2 regions of the Anaerobacillus sp. MEB173 genome follow, and region 2 is predicted to be linked to the other one. Evidence: riboswitches for the same ligand, from Rfam matches in the RefSeq annotation. Region 2 holds a riboswitch; the other holds the start of a gene.
What was found. Region 2 has a riboswitch for thiamine pyrophosphate ahead of ACJ2A9_RS09445 (ABC transporter ATP-binding protein). Riboswitches for the same ligand answer to the same signal wherever they lie in the genome.
Positions count from the first base shown of each region.

Region 1: linked by a shared signal. The riboswitch ahead of thiC (phosphomethylpyrimidine synthase ThiC) and the one ahead of ACJ2A9_RS09445 (ABC transporter ATP-binding protein) in region 2 are both predicted to bind thiamine pyrophosphate.

Region 1 covers NZ_JBJMAU010000033.1:3,155-9,265, forward strand. Annotated here, with positions in the region: gene ACJ2A9_RS23070 (ABC transporter ATP-binding protein) at 1-13, shown strand, start outside; gene tenA (thiaminase II) at 66-734, shown strand; gene thiC (phosphomethylpyrimidine synthase ThiC) at 1,018-2,781, opposite strand; TPP riboswitch at 3,105-3,216, opposite strand; gene ACJ2A9_RS23085 (aspartate kinase) at 3,812-5,164, shown strand; gene ACJ2A9_RS23090 (nucleotide triphosphate diphosphatase NUDT15) at 5,177-5,671, shown strand; gene ACJ2A9_RS23095 (ion transporter) at 5,718-6,111, opposite strand, start outside.
Region 2 covers NZ_JBJMAU010000003.1:345,773-351,883, forward strand. Annotated here, with positions in the region: gene ACJ2A9_RS09420 (N-acetyldiaminopimelate deacetylase) at 1-457, opposite strand, end outside; gene dapD (2,3,4,5-tetrahydropyridine-2,6-dicarboxylate N-acetyltransferase) at 560-1,276, opposite strand; gene rraA (ribonuclease E activity regulator RraA) at 1,493-1,975, shown strand; gene yhfH (protein YhfH) at 2,086-2,304, shown strand; gene aceA (isocitrate lyase) at 2,457-3,743, opposite strand; TPP riboswitch at 4,057-4,155, shown strand; gene ACJ2A9_RS09445 (ABC transporter ATP-binding protein) at 4,273-5,049, shown strand; gene ACJ2A9_RS09450 (ABC transporter permease) at 5,046-5,798, shown strand; gene ACJ2A9_RS09455 (ABC transporter substrate-binding protein) at 5,795-6,111, shown strand, end outside.

The sequences.
Region 1 (6,111 bases), on a different contig from region 2:
CGAAATGAAATAGGGAACGTGTTAAGGTGACAATGGATGATTTTATTAAGAAGGGATGAAAAATCATGAAATTTTCGGAACAGTTAAGAAAAAAAGTAGATTCTATTTGGAATGCTAGCTTTGAGCATCCGTTTGTTAGAGGAGTTGCTGACGGTTCACTACCTTTAGAATGTTTTGCTTATTATGTTCAGCAAGATTCGTTTTATCTTTCTCGATTTGCACAAGTTCAAGCAATTGGCGCCGCGAAGGCATTGGATTTTCACACAACGTCGCAAATGGCGTTTCATGCGAAATCAACATTTGATGCAGAGCATATGCTGCATGAAGGTTTTGCAAAAGAGCTAGGACTTACAAAAAATAAAGATGGTCATATGGCTGCTGAGCCTGCACCAACTGCTCTTGCCTATACGAACCATTTGTTTGCCGTAGCTTATAAAGGCTCATTAGGCGAATGTATTGCGGCAATTCTTCCTTGCTACTGGTTGTATTGGGAAATTGGGGAGAAGTATAAAGGATCAACTCCGGCTCACCCAATCTATCAAAAATGGATTGATACGTATGGAGATGAGTGGTTTGAAAAGCTCGTAAAGGAACAAATTAACCGTTTAGACGAGTGGGCAGAAAAAGCTTCAGATGAAGAGAAGCAACGAATGGAATCGATCTTTGTAACAAGTAGCCGATATGAATATATGTTTTGGGAAATGGCGTATACATTAGAAAAGTGGCCAGTGTAGGGAATTATTTAAGGAGAATTAAGGCCTTTGTAAAATTGTAAAAAGAATATGACAAAAGAAGCTTAGAGAAACGAATTTCTCTAAGCTTTTTTTCTAGTAGTAAATACTTTCTTTCATGAGGCAGTTCTGACACGTTCTGACTAATCCTTGTTCTATAAAATGATGTTCACATGTATTTTGTATGTGCAAAAGCTGTTCTTTTTGGAATTGGAGTTCGTTTTCTAAATTCTTAATGTTTCTTTTTAATTCTACAACTCTATCATAGTGATCTGCATTATGAGAATTATTGATAGAGTTTGCTGCCATGGCTACGAAACTCCTCTGCTTTCTCAGATAATCCCTGTTCTACAGCTGTATTTTCATTGATGCCTTTTTCGGCTGCTAGTTTACGAATATCCTGTGTGATGCTCATACTGCAAAATTTAGGGCCGCACATTGAACAGAAATGGGCTGTTTTTGCCCCTTCAGCCGGTAATGTTTCGTCATGATATTCCATCGCTCGTTCCGGATCAAGGGATAAGTTAAACTGATCGCGCCAACGAAATTCAAAACGCGCTTTCGATAATGCGTCATCACGTTTTTGCGCATTAGGATGTCCTTTTGCAAGGTCAGCGGCATGAGCTGCCAGCTTGTAAGTGACAACACCAGTACGAACATCTTCTTTGTTTGGTAGACCTAAGTGCTCTTTTGGTGTTACATAGCAAAGCATCGCTGTCCCGTACCAACCGATCATTGCTGCCCCAATTGCTGAAGTAATATGGTCATATCCAGGGGCGACATCAGTTGTTAGTGGTCCTAATGTATAGAAAGGTGCTTCTTCACACGTGGCAAGCTGCCGGTCCATATTTTCTTTAATGAGGTGCATCGGTACGTGTCCCGGTCCTTCAACCATCACTTGAACATCATGCTTCCAAGCAATTTTTGTCAGCTCGCCTAAAGTTTCTAATTCTGCAAACTGTGCTTCATCATTTGCATCTGCGATCGACCCTGGGCGTAAACCATCTCCAAGGGAGAAGGCGATATCATATGTTTTCATAATTTCACAAATCTCTTCAAAGTGAGTGTAGAGGAAATTTTCTTGATGGTGAGCCAAGCACCACGCCGCCATAATCGAACCACCACGAGAAACGATACCAGTTACTCGTTTTGCAGTCATCGGAATATAGCGCAAAAGTACACCAGCATGAATGGTAAAATAACTTACACCTTGTTCTGCTTGCTCAATTAATGTATCACGGTACACTTCCCATGTAAGGTCTTCAGCAATTCCATTCACCTTCTCAAGAGCTTGGTAAATAGGAACGGTTCCAACTGGTACTGGTGAGTTACGAATGATCCATTCACGAGTTGTGTGGATATTTTTCCCTGTAGAAAGGTCCATTATGTTATCTGCGCCCCAACGTGTCGCCCACGTCATTTTTTCCACTTCTTCTTCAATTGAGGACGTAACCGCTGAATTCCCAATATTCGCATTTATTTTGACGTGGAAATTCCGTCCGATAATCATCGGTTCGCATTCCGGGTGATTAATGTTAGCTGGAATGATCGCCCGCCCTTCAGCAATTTCCTTGCGTACAAACTCAGGTTCTAATCCTTCACGAATTGCGATAAACTCCATTTCAGGTGTAATCATTCCTTTTCGAGCATAATGAAGTTGAGTTACGTTTTGTCCGTATTTTGCTCGGAGTGGTTTAATCATTGATGTATCAAATATCTCGGTATTCTGTGACTGTTCGCTTGATGAAAAACCATTATCCTCGGGCTTGATATCTCGTCCTTCATATTCTTCAACATCACCGCGCTCTAAAATCCAATTGCGACGAATTCTTGGCAGTCCTGTACGAATATCTACTTCATAATTTGGATCGGTATAGGGTCCACTTGTGTCATATACTTGGACGGGTTTATTTAGAATTTCTTCGTCACCGTTTACCGTTGGGCTTAGTTCAATTTCACGTACTGGTACTTTGATATCTTCTCTTGAACCTTGAAGATAGACTTTTTTACTTCCTGGGAAAGGGGATAAATTAACCGATTGCTTTGTCATTGAAAAGACCTCCTGAGAAATGAATAGTAAACAACTTGTAAAATAAAAAACCATTTTCTCTAGAGGAGGGGGGATATTATAGTAGTAAAAAGTGATAAAACATTATTTTGAATATAAGTAAAAAATATACATTATTAACCTCGTAGCACTAATGTAGTTTATTATTAAGTGCAAAAAAGACCGCTCAGTTGGAGGCGGTCTTTGTGTTTTTTGAGATTAACGTGTATTGACTCTTGAAACATATGTATATAGTCTATTAATTTATCCACTGTAAATACATAGATAAAAAATGATAGCTACAAAACATATGACAGTAAGAGTCATATCCCATAAGTGCAAAATCCCTCCGCTAGCATTACCTAGATCAGGTTTACGGTCGGCAGCAGACTAGCTACCCTCTCAGCTTGATATCTTCAAGCTCCCGTTTTGTCATTAAGTTGTTGGATATAGACTAACAAATATTGGTTGGATTGGCAAGAGAAAAGATTACGTGAAATGTATAGCAGGCTTTATAAACAGTCGTCAACCTCAACAGCGCTTTTAAATTATGTAGCTATGAGGCCGACGACAATTAAAGGTTGTTTAGAATATATGTTGTTATCAGAAAATTATGAAGTTTTTTCCAAAAAAGTTAAGTTAGGCTGTACGTATGGATTCGCTCGTTGTTTCAGCAGATAAATAAATTGCTATTTTTTGTAACATACACATTATCCTTTAGTATTTAAGAAGGATTTACCATATGCGACAGCTGTTCAACGGTCAGTCATATTCATATATACTGATTCCTCTATATCCCAATTTTTGCGATTTAATAAAAGTGGAACTATGTGATATATTTTAAAACATCGAATCTTCTTAAAAGTTTTAAGTCATGGGGAATTGGCGCCTGTTTCCTAATTATTAATGTTCAAAAAAATTTCTACTTAAGCAATAAAAATATGTAGAAAAGAAATCAAATTGGCTTTATGATAGAAAATAAAAAGTTTTCAAACGACTATAACTGACATAAGTCGATGGAGGAGAAATATACATGAAAGTATGTAAATTTGGTGGAACGTCATTAGCGAGTGCAGAGCAAATTAGAAAAGTTGGGGAAATTATTGCGGCTGATCCTGAACGTAAAATAGTCGTTGTTTCTGCTCCCGGTAAGCGTGATAAAAACGATACAAAGGTTACTGATTTATTAATTCAACTTGGAACGCAATTTTTAGCTAATGGTTCTGCTGAAGATGAATTGCAAGCTGTTATTGAGCGTTACCGTGACATTGCCAAAGGGTTGGAGCTTTCAGATAAAATTGTTGATGACATTACAGCTGATCTGCAAGAGCGTCTTGCGACTGAAGTAAAAAGCTCGGAGCAATTCATGGACTTAATGAAAGCTAGCGGAGAAGACAATAACGCCAAGCTAGTTGCCTTCTATTTACAAAGTAAAGGCATCGAAGCACAGTATGTTAATCCACAAGATGCTGGGCTTCTAGTAAGTGATGAGCCAGGAAATGCACAGGTCCTTCCTCAGGCGTACGATAATTTATATGAGCTTCGTAATCGTGATGGTGTTGTTATTTTTCCAGGATTTTTCGGCTATTCTCCTGAAGGAAACTTAGTAACATTTCCGCGTGGTGGTTCAGATATTACAGGTTCTATTCTGGCAGCTGGAATTGATGCTGATTTATATGAGAACTTTACTGATGTTGATTCAGTGTATGTTGCAAATCCAAATGTTGTTGATAATCCAAAAGAAATTAAAGAACTGACATACCGTGAAATGAGAGAGCTTTCGTATGCTGGATTTTCTGTTTTCCATGACGAAGCACTTATTCCCGCGTTTAGAAAAGGGATCCCCGTCTGTGTAAAAAATACAAATAACCCTTCTGCTCCTGGAACAATGATTATTGCAAAAAGGGAATACAAATCGAGTCCGGTTATTGGTATTGCTAGTGATGGCGGATTCTGTACAATTTATGTGCGTAAATATTTAATGAACCGTGAAATCGGCTTTGGCCGCCACTTGTTAGAAATTATTGAAGATGAAGGGATTTCATATGAGCATATCCCATCTGGAATTGATGATACATCTGTCATCTTAAAAGAAGATCAATTAGATGATGAGAAAGAGCTTCGCATTCTTGACCGGATCAAAAATGAGTTACATGTTGATGATGTTCATATTGAACGAGGCTTAGCAATGGTTATGATCGTAGGCGAAGGGATGAAGGATACAATTGGTATATCTGCGGGTGCTACAGCTGCCCTTGCAAGAGCAAAGGTTAATATCGATATGATTAACCAAGGATCTTCTGAAGTGAGTATGGTGTTTGGTATTCATGAGGAGCAAGCAGATGATGCTGTAAGGGAATTATACAACGAATTTTTTACTGAATAGGTGTTAAATACTATGCGCTATCAGTTTTGTCCAAAGTGCGGGGGAACATTAGAAGTAATGAACAATGAAGAAAATAAACCCCGTTGTGTTATGTGTGGTTTCATCTTTTATCAAAACCCTGTTGTTGGTGTAGCGGCTATTGTAATAAAGGATTGCGGTATTCTTTTAGGAAAACGAAGAGGAAGCTATTCGAACAAATGGTGTATCCCTTGTGGGTACGTTGAGTGGGATGAAGACGTGTATGATGCGGTAAAAAGAGAGTTTGCAGAAGAAACCGGGTTACAGATTAAAGTGAATGATGTGTATACTGTTTATTCAAACTTCCATAATCCAGCTCAGCATACTGTTGGGATTTGGTTTTTAGCTGAAGAAATAGGAGGAGAGCTGGAGGCTAGTGATGACCTTGTAGAAGTCGACTACTTTACATCCGGTAACATCCCGCCGTTAGCTTTTCCAACTGATTCTATCGTAATTGAGAAGTTGAAATTGGAAAAGTATATTAAATGAAAAAGCTGTTGCTGATTGTCCATCAGCAACAGCTTTTTCTTCTCTCTTAACTTTTATTATTGTTCATTGTTTTGATCATTGTTTTTAATTCAGCAATTTCTGTACGTAATGAAGCTAGCTCTTTTCTTGTTTCCTCTTCTTTATCCCCTTCTTCGGCTTTGTTAGCTTGTTCAACATTGCTGACAATGACTCCGATAAAAAGGTTAAAGATAATAAATGTTCCGACTAAGATGAAAATAACAAAGTAGACCCAAGACCACGTTAATTGTTCAAATATAGGTCGTGCGACGCCGCTAGCCCAAGATTCTAACGTAACGACTTGGAAAAGTGTTAATAGTGATAGCTGCAAATTCCCGAAATACTCTGGGGCAACTTCGTTAAATAACATTGTACCTGTTACAGCAAATATATAGAAGATAATACTCATCAGTAACATGATA
Region 2 (6,111 bases):
CGATAATCATATCAGGTTTATTTTGTTTTAAGTAGTCACTTTCAAGCATTGGTTTTGCCCCACCCGGTCCTTCTTCTGCAGGTTGAAAAATAAATAGCAAGTCATCATTTGGCTGATTATCAGCAAAGTGTGTAAGAACACCTAATGCGATGCTCATATGAAAGTCATGGCCACATGCATGCATTTTTCCAGGATGCTTTGATTTAAATGAGTAGCTTGTATTCTCTTCAATTGGCAAACCGTCAATATCCGCGCGATAACCAATCAATCTCTTAGATTTTTTTCCTCGTACCCTTACATAAATACCCGTTTTCCATGTTTCGATTTCAATGTTTGTTTGTGGAAGTTGTCCAATATAATCAAGTAAAAATTGTTGTGTCTTTACTTCTTCAAACCCTAACTCCGGAATTTGATGAAGCCGTCTTCTTATGGCTATAAATTGATCTTCAAAGCTCATGTTTTTCTCCCTTCTCTTATTTCTTTTAAGGAATATTAAATTGCACCAGCCAGATTTATCATCCAGCTGGTGCTCTATTGCTTTTTATTGACTATTTACTTTTTAGTCATTTAAACGTCGAAGCTCTTGTTTAATCTCTGTTTTTCCTTTTGTTTTTTCATCAATTTCCTTAATAACGCGTGCCGGAGTTCCTGCAACAACCGTATTGGGTGGTACATCTTCAGTTACAATTGCACCTGCAGCTACAACTGCACCCTTTCCTACCGTTACGCCTTCAAGAACAACCGCATTTGCACCGATAACAACATCATCTTCAACAACAACAGGCTTTGCAGAAGGTGGTTCAATGACTCCAGCAAGCACAGTACCAGCACCAATATGACAGTTCTTACCTACAGTTGCTCTTCCACCTAACACAACATTCATATCAATCATAGTACCTTCACCGATAACAGCACCAATATTAATAGAAGCTCCCATCATAATTACAGCATTGTTACCAATTTCTACTTGATCACGAATAATCGCACCTGGCTCTATACGAGCTTGAATGTTTTTCATATCTAATAATGGAATTGCAGAGTTACGACGGTCATTTTCTACGACAAAATCCTCAACTTTGGCTTCATTAGCCTGAATTGCTTCTTGAATTTCACTCCATTCTCCAAAAAGCACACCAGTATTTCCAGTAATAAACGACTTTGTGTTTTCCCCGAAATTTATTCCGTCTAACTCACCTTTAATATGTACTTTTACGGGTGTAGATTTTTTACTGTTAGAAATAAATGCGATGATTTCATTTGCATCCATCATTTTCATAAAAAACTTCCTCCTTTTAATTTAAGTTTCTAATGATATCAAGTTGATTACATACGTAAGACAAGATAACATTTTATTTTTAACTGTAACAAAAGAAAAAAGAAGTGACAAGCATTTTACTTTTTGCATCTCTATTATTCACATAATAGAGGAAAATATTTGAAAATGTCGAATAAGGTATATAAATATCTTTTAATTTTTTAAGGGGGATTTAACATGCCATTTAATACAGCTGATTTGTGTGATGAGTTTACGAATCAAGTTAAGGTAGCAGAACCTATCTTTTATTCATATGGGGGAAAAAAGAAATTTTCTGGTCCTATTGCTACAGTCAAAGTCTATGAAGATAATGTCTTAGTAAAGAAAGCATTAGAAACTATACCAGAGGGAACAGTTTTAGTTGTCGATGGAGGTGGTTCACGGAAATGTGCCTTATTAGGGGATAACCTTGCTGCTATTGGTCAAAAGAGAGGTCTTGCTGGGGTCATTATCTATGGTTGCATTCGAGATTCTGCAGAAATTGCGGAAATGGAGATCGGTGTATTAGCAGTTGGAACAAACCCTTTCAAAAGCATTAAGCAAGGAAAAGGACATGAAAATATATCAATACAATTTGCCGGAATTGATTGGGTACCTGGTCATTTTGTGTATGCTGATGAGGACGGGATTTTAATTTCCGAGCAGAATTTACTTAAATAAGTTAAACATCTTAAAGTTGCCTATTTTCATAAAAATTTTATTGTAATATAACAGATTTAAATGCATATGCATATGTTATAATACAAAATAATTTTTTAGGGGGACTTTAAATGATAACTTCAAAAATAGAAAGTATGTATTGTACCGAAACACCTGGGAATGAGGAACGCTCATTTATGCACGCATCGGATTCCATTACAAGTATGAATCAGTTAAAGGTATTTCATCAGTTACCACGAAAAACATGCACTGACTGTGGTACTGAAATCATTGAACAACAAGAATCCCTTTTGTTCCAATGTGAAAAATGCTTACGTTATTGTGAATAATGATACGAATCGCTTCTTTCGCGGTTCTTTTTTTTGGCTATATGCATAAAAAAGAGGTGTTACACAGATCGTGTAACACCTTTCAAAGTCTATATCTTACGAGTTGGAGAATGAACACACATTACTAAATTAATTAGTTAACATTAAATGACTTAGCGCTTTTGGAATTGAGCTGTTTCAGTTGATCCTGCTAGTGCAGTTGTTGAAGACGTTCCACCAGATACCACTTGTGCTACTTCATCGAAATAACCAGTACCAACTTCACGTTGGTGACGAGTCGCAGTATAGCCATCTTTTTCAGCAGCAAATTCCGCTTGCTGTAATTCAGAGTAAGCACCCATACCACGAGTTTTGTAGCCACGAGCAAGTTCAAACATACTGTAATTAAGTGCATGGAAACCTGCAAGTGTAACGAATTGGAATTTATATCCCATTTTACCAAGCTCTTGTTGGTACGTTTCAATAGTTTCCTTGTCAAGATTTGCTTCCCAGTTAAATGAAGGTGAACAATTGTATGCAAGCATTTTACCTGGGAATTTAGCATGAATTGCATCTGCAAATTGTTTCGCTTCTTCAAGACTAGGCTTTGAAGTTTCACACCATACAAGATCAGCATATGGTGCATATGCTAGACCGCGAGCAATTGCTTGATCAATACCAGCCTTAGTACGATAGAACCCTTCTGGAGTACGCTCACCAGTAATGAACGGTGCATCCGTTGGATCAATATCACTTGTAATTAAATCCGCTGCATCTGCATCAGTACGTGCAACGATAAGTGTAGGTACGCCTGAAACATCGGCAGCTAACCGTGCTGATACGAGGTTACGTATAGCTGTTTGTGTTGGAATTAATACTTTACCGCCAAGATGACCACATTTCTTTTCAGATGCTAATTGGTCCTCAAAGTGAACTCCAGATGCACCAGCTTTAATCATACTTTTCATAAGCTCAAATACATTTAATTGTCCGCCAAAGCCTGCTTCAGCATCAGCTACGATTGGTGCGAAATAATCAACATCTCCTTCACCTTCCATATGCTGAATTTGATCCGCACGTTGAAGTGAGTTATTGATCCGCTCTACTACTTGCGGAACAGAGTTTGCCGGATATAAACTTTGGTCAGGATACATTTGGCCAGCAAGGTTTGCATCTGCAGCAACTTGCCATCCACTTAAATAAATCGCTTTGAGACCTGCTTTCACTTGCTGAACCGCTTGCCCGCCAGTTAATGCACCTAATGCATTTACATATGGTTCTTCATGCAGAAGGTTCCACAGTTTCTCAGATCCACGGCGAGCTAATGTATGTTCAATTTGTACAGATCCACGTAATTTCACTACATCTTCAGCAGAATAAGGACGAGTGATCCCTTCCCAACGCGAATTGTTTTCCCAGCTTTCTTGTAATTGCTTTGCTTGTTCTTGAATTGTTGACATAACATCCATCTCCTTTTAATCAATAAATGATTATTTTTTTAAATCTATAAAAATATAATACTTACAAACAATAAAATATTCATACGTAATATCGTGGTGCTCTGCAGTATCAATCTGTATTACTACAGGTTATATTTTATGAATTTATAATATAACAGGTTCCTGTTAAAAACAACCATAAATTTAAATTTTTTTAGACATTTCAAAAAGTTCTAATATTCTGATAATTATGATTAATCAGTAAACAGTAAGTTCATTGAATACAAACTTCATCTATGGTACAGTGATAATGTATTTTCATACAACTAAATAGAAGTACCACTAGGGGTGCTTTCTGGCTGAGAGAGGCATTTGCCTTAACCCTTAACCTGATCTAGTTAACACTAGCGTAGGGAAGTGGATTAATGCTGCAAGTAATACAAAAGGATACCTTCTATCCTTTCATGCATCATACATATAAACCACTCCTTACTTTAATAGAGAGTGGTTTTTTTTATTACAAATTAGAAACGAAAGAAATGAGAAAACAATGTCAAATAAATCCTTACAGTTTGATCAAGTATCATTTACTTACAAAAACAGTAAAAAGAATACTAATCTACCTGTCATTCATAATCTATCTTTCTCTATTAATGACGGTGAATTCATCTCTTTATTAGGTCCAAGTGGTTCAGGAAAAAGTACAATTTTCAGATTAATTACTGGACTAGAACAACCATCAGCAGGAAGAGTACTAATTAATAACGAGGTAATTACGGAACGCTTAGGTAAGGTTGGCTACATGCCGCAAAAGGATCTTTTATTACCTTGGCGGACAATTATCGAAAATGCTATCCTCCCGTTAGAACTAAAGGGTACAAACAAAAAAGCAGCACTGGAAATTGTACGAAAACATATGAAGGATTTTGGTTTGGAAGGTTATGAAAATAGTTATCCTTCACAATTATCTGGTGGAATGAGACAGCGTGTTGGATTTTTACGAGCCATTCTCAGTGGAACAAATGTCTTACTGCTTGATGAGCCATTTAGTGCATTAGATGCTATGACACGATTAATTATGCAGGAATGGTTGCTTGAACAATGGCAGCAATGGAGAAAAACAGTTGTATTTATTACACATGATGTGGAAGAAGCCATTTTTCTTTCTGATAAAATATTTCTATTTTCTGAAAAACCTCTCGACTCGTACAAGGAATTTGTTGTGCCATTACCACGACCGAGAGCTGTGAATGATCTCCATACAAAAGAGGTGATCCAATTAAAGCAGTGCTTACTTGAAGAGTTGCGTAAGCAGGTGAAGCTATGAAAACACTTAAATACTACAGTGGGTCTTTTCTATTACTTTGCTTTCTTTTGTTTATTTGGCAAATCGGAGCTGAAAGTTATAATAAAAAATTTATCCTCCCTACTCCAATGGATATTGCCGTGAAAATGTCTGAACTCAATGATGTATTGTTGTTTGTCCATTTTCCCGCAACATTAAATGTTGTTTTGTTTGGCTTAGCGATATCCATTACGTTTGGTGTAGGACTAGCCGTGTGGATGAATCACAGTACAATAGCTGAAAGAACATTCTTTCCAATTGTTATCGCATCTCAAACAATACCCATTATCGCCCTTGCTCCTATTTTCGTTTTGTGGTTTGATTATTCAATATGGAGCAAAGTAGTTGTAACAGTATTAATCACTTTCTTTCCAATTACTGTTAGCACCTATGATGGGCTGCGACAATCTAGTAAAGAAATTATTGATTTATTTAAGACTATGGGAGCAACAAATCAGCAAATTTTCTTTAAGGTTCAAATCCCTGCCGCTCTCCCCTACTTCTTCTCCGGCTTAAAGGTAGCTGTTACATTAAGTGTTATAGGAGCTGCTATTGGCGAATGGCTAGGAGCAAATGCTGGTCTTGGCTATTTCAGTCGGCGAATGATGACGCAATTTGATAGCGCAGGCGTGTTTGCCCCGATTGTTTGGTTGTCATTACTGGGAATAGGTTTATTCTTAATTGTTAAGCTTATAGAAAATATTTCGTTAAAATGGAGGAATTATGAATGAAAAAATTATCGCTGCTTTTAATTACAATGACCACTCTTATTATGGTGGCTGCATGTGGAGGTAATGAAACCCAACCTGATGATCCACTGCAAAATGAAGAAAGTGCAGGGGGAGATCTTACATCAGTAAGAGTTATGCTAGATTGGTATCCAAATGCTGTTCATACGTATTTATACACGGCCATTGAAGAAGGCTATTTCGAACAAGAGGGACTTGATGTTGAACTTATTTTCCCTACTAACCCTACCGATCCAATTAATCTTGCCGCTTCTGGTGGAGTGGAATTAGGGATTACGTATCAACCTGATGTGAT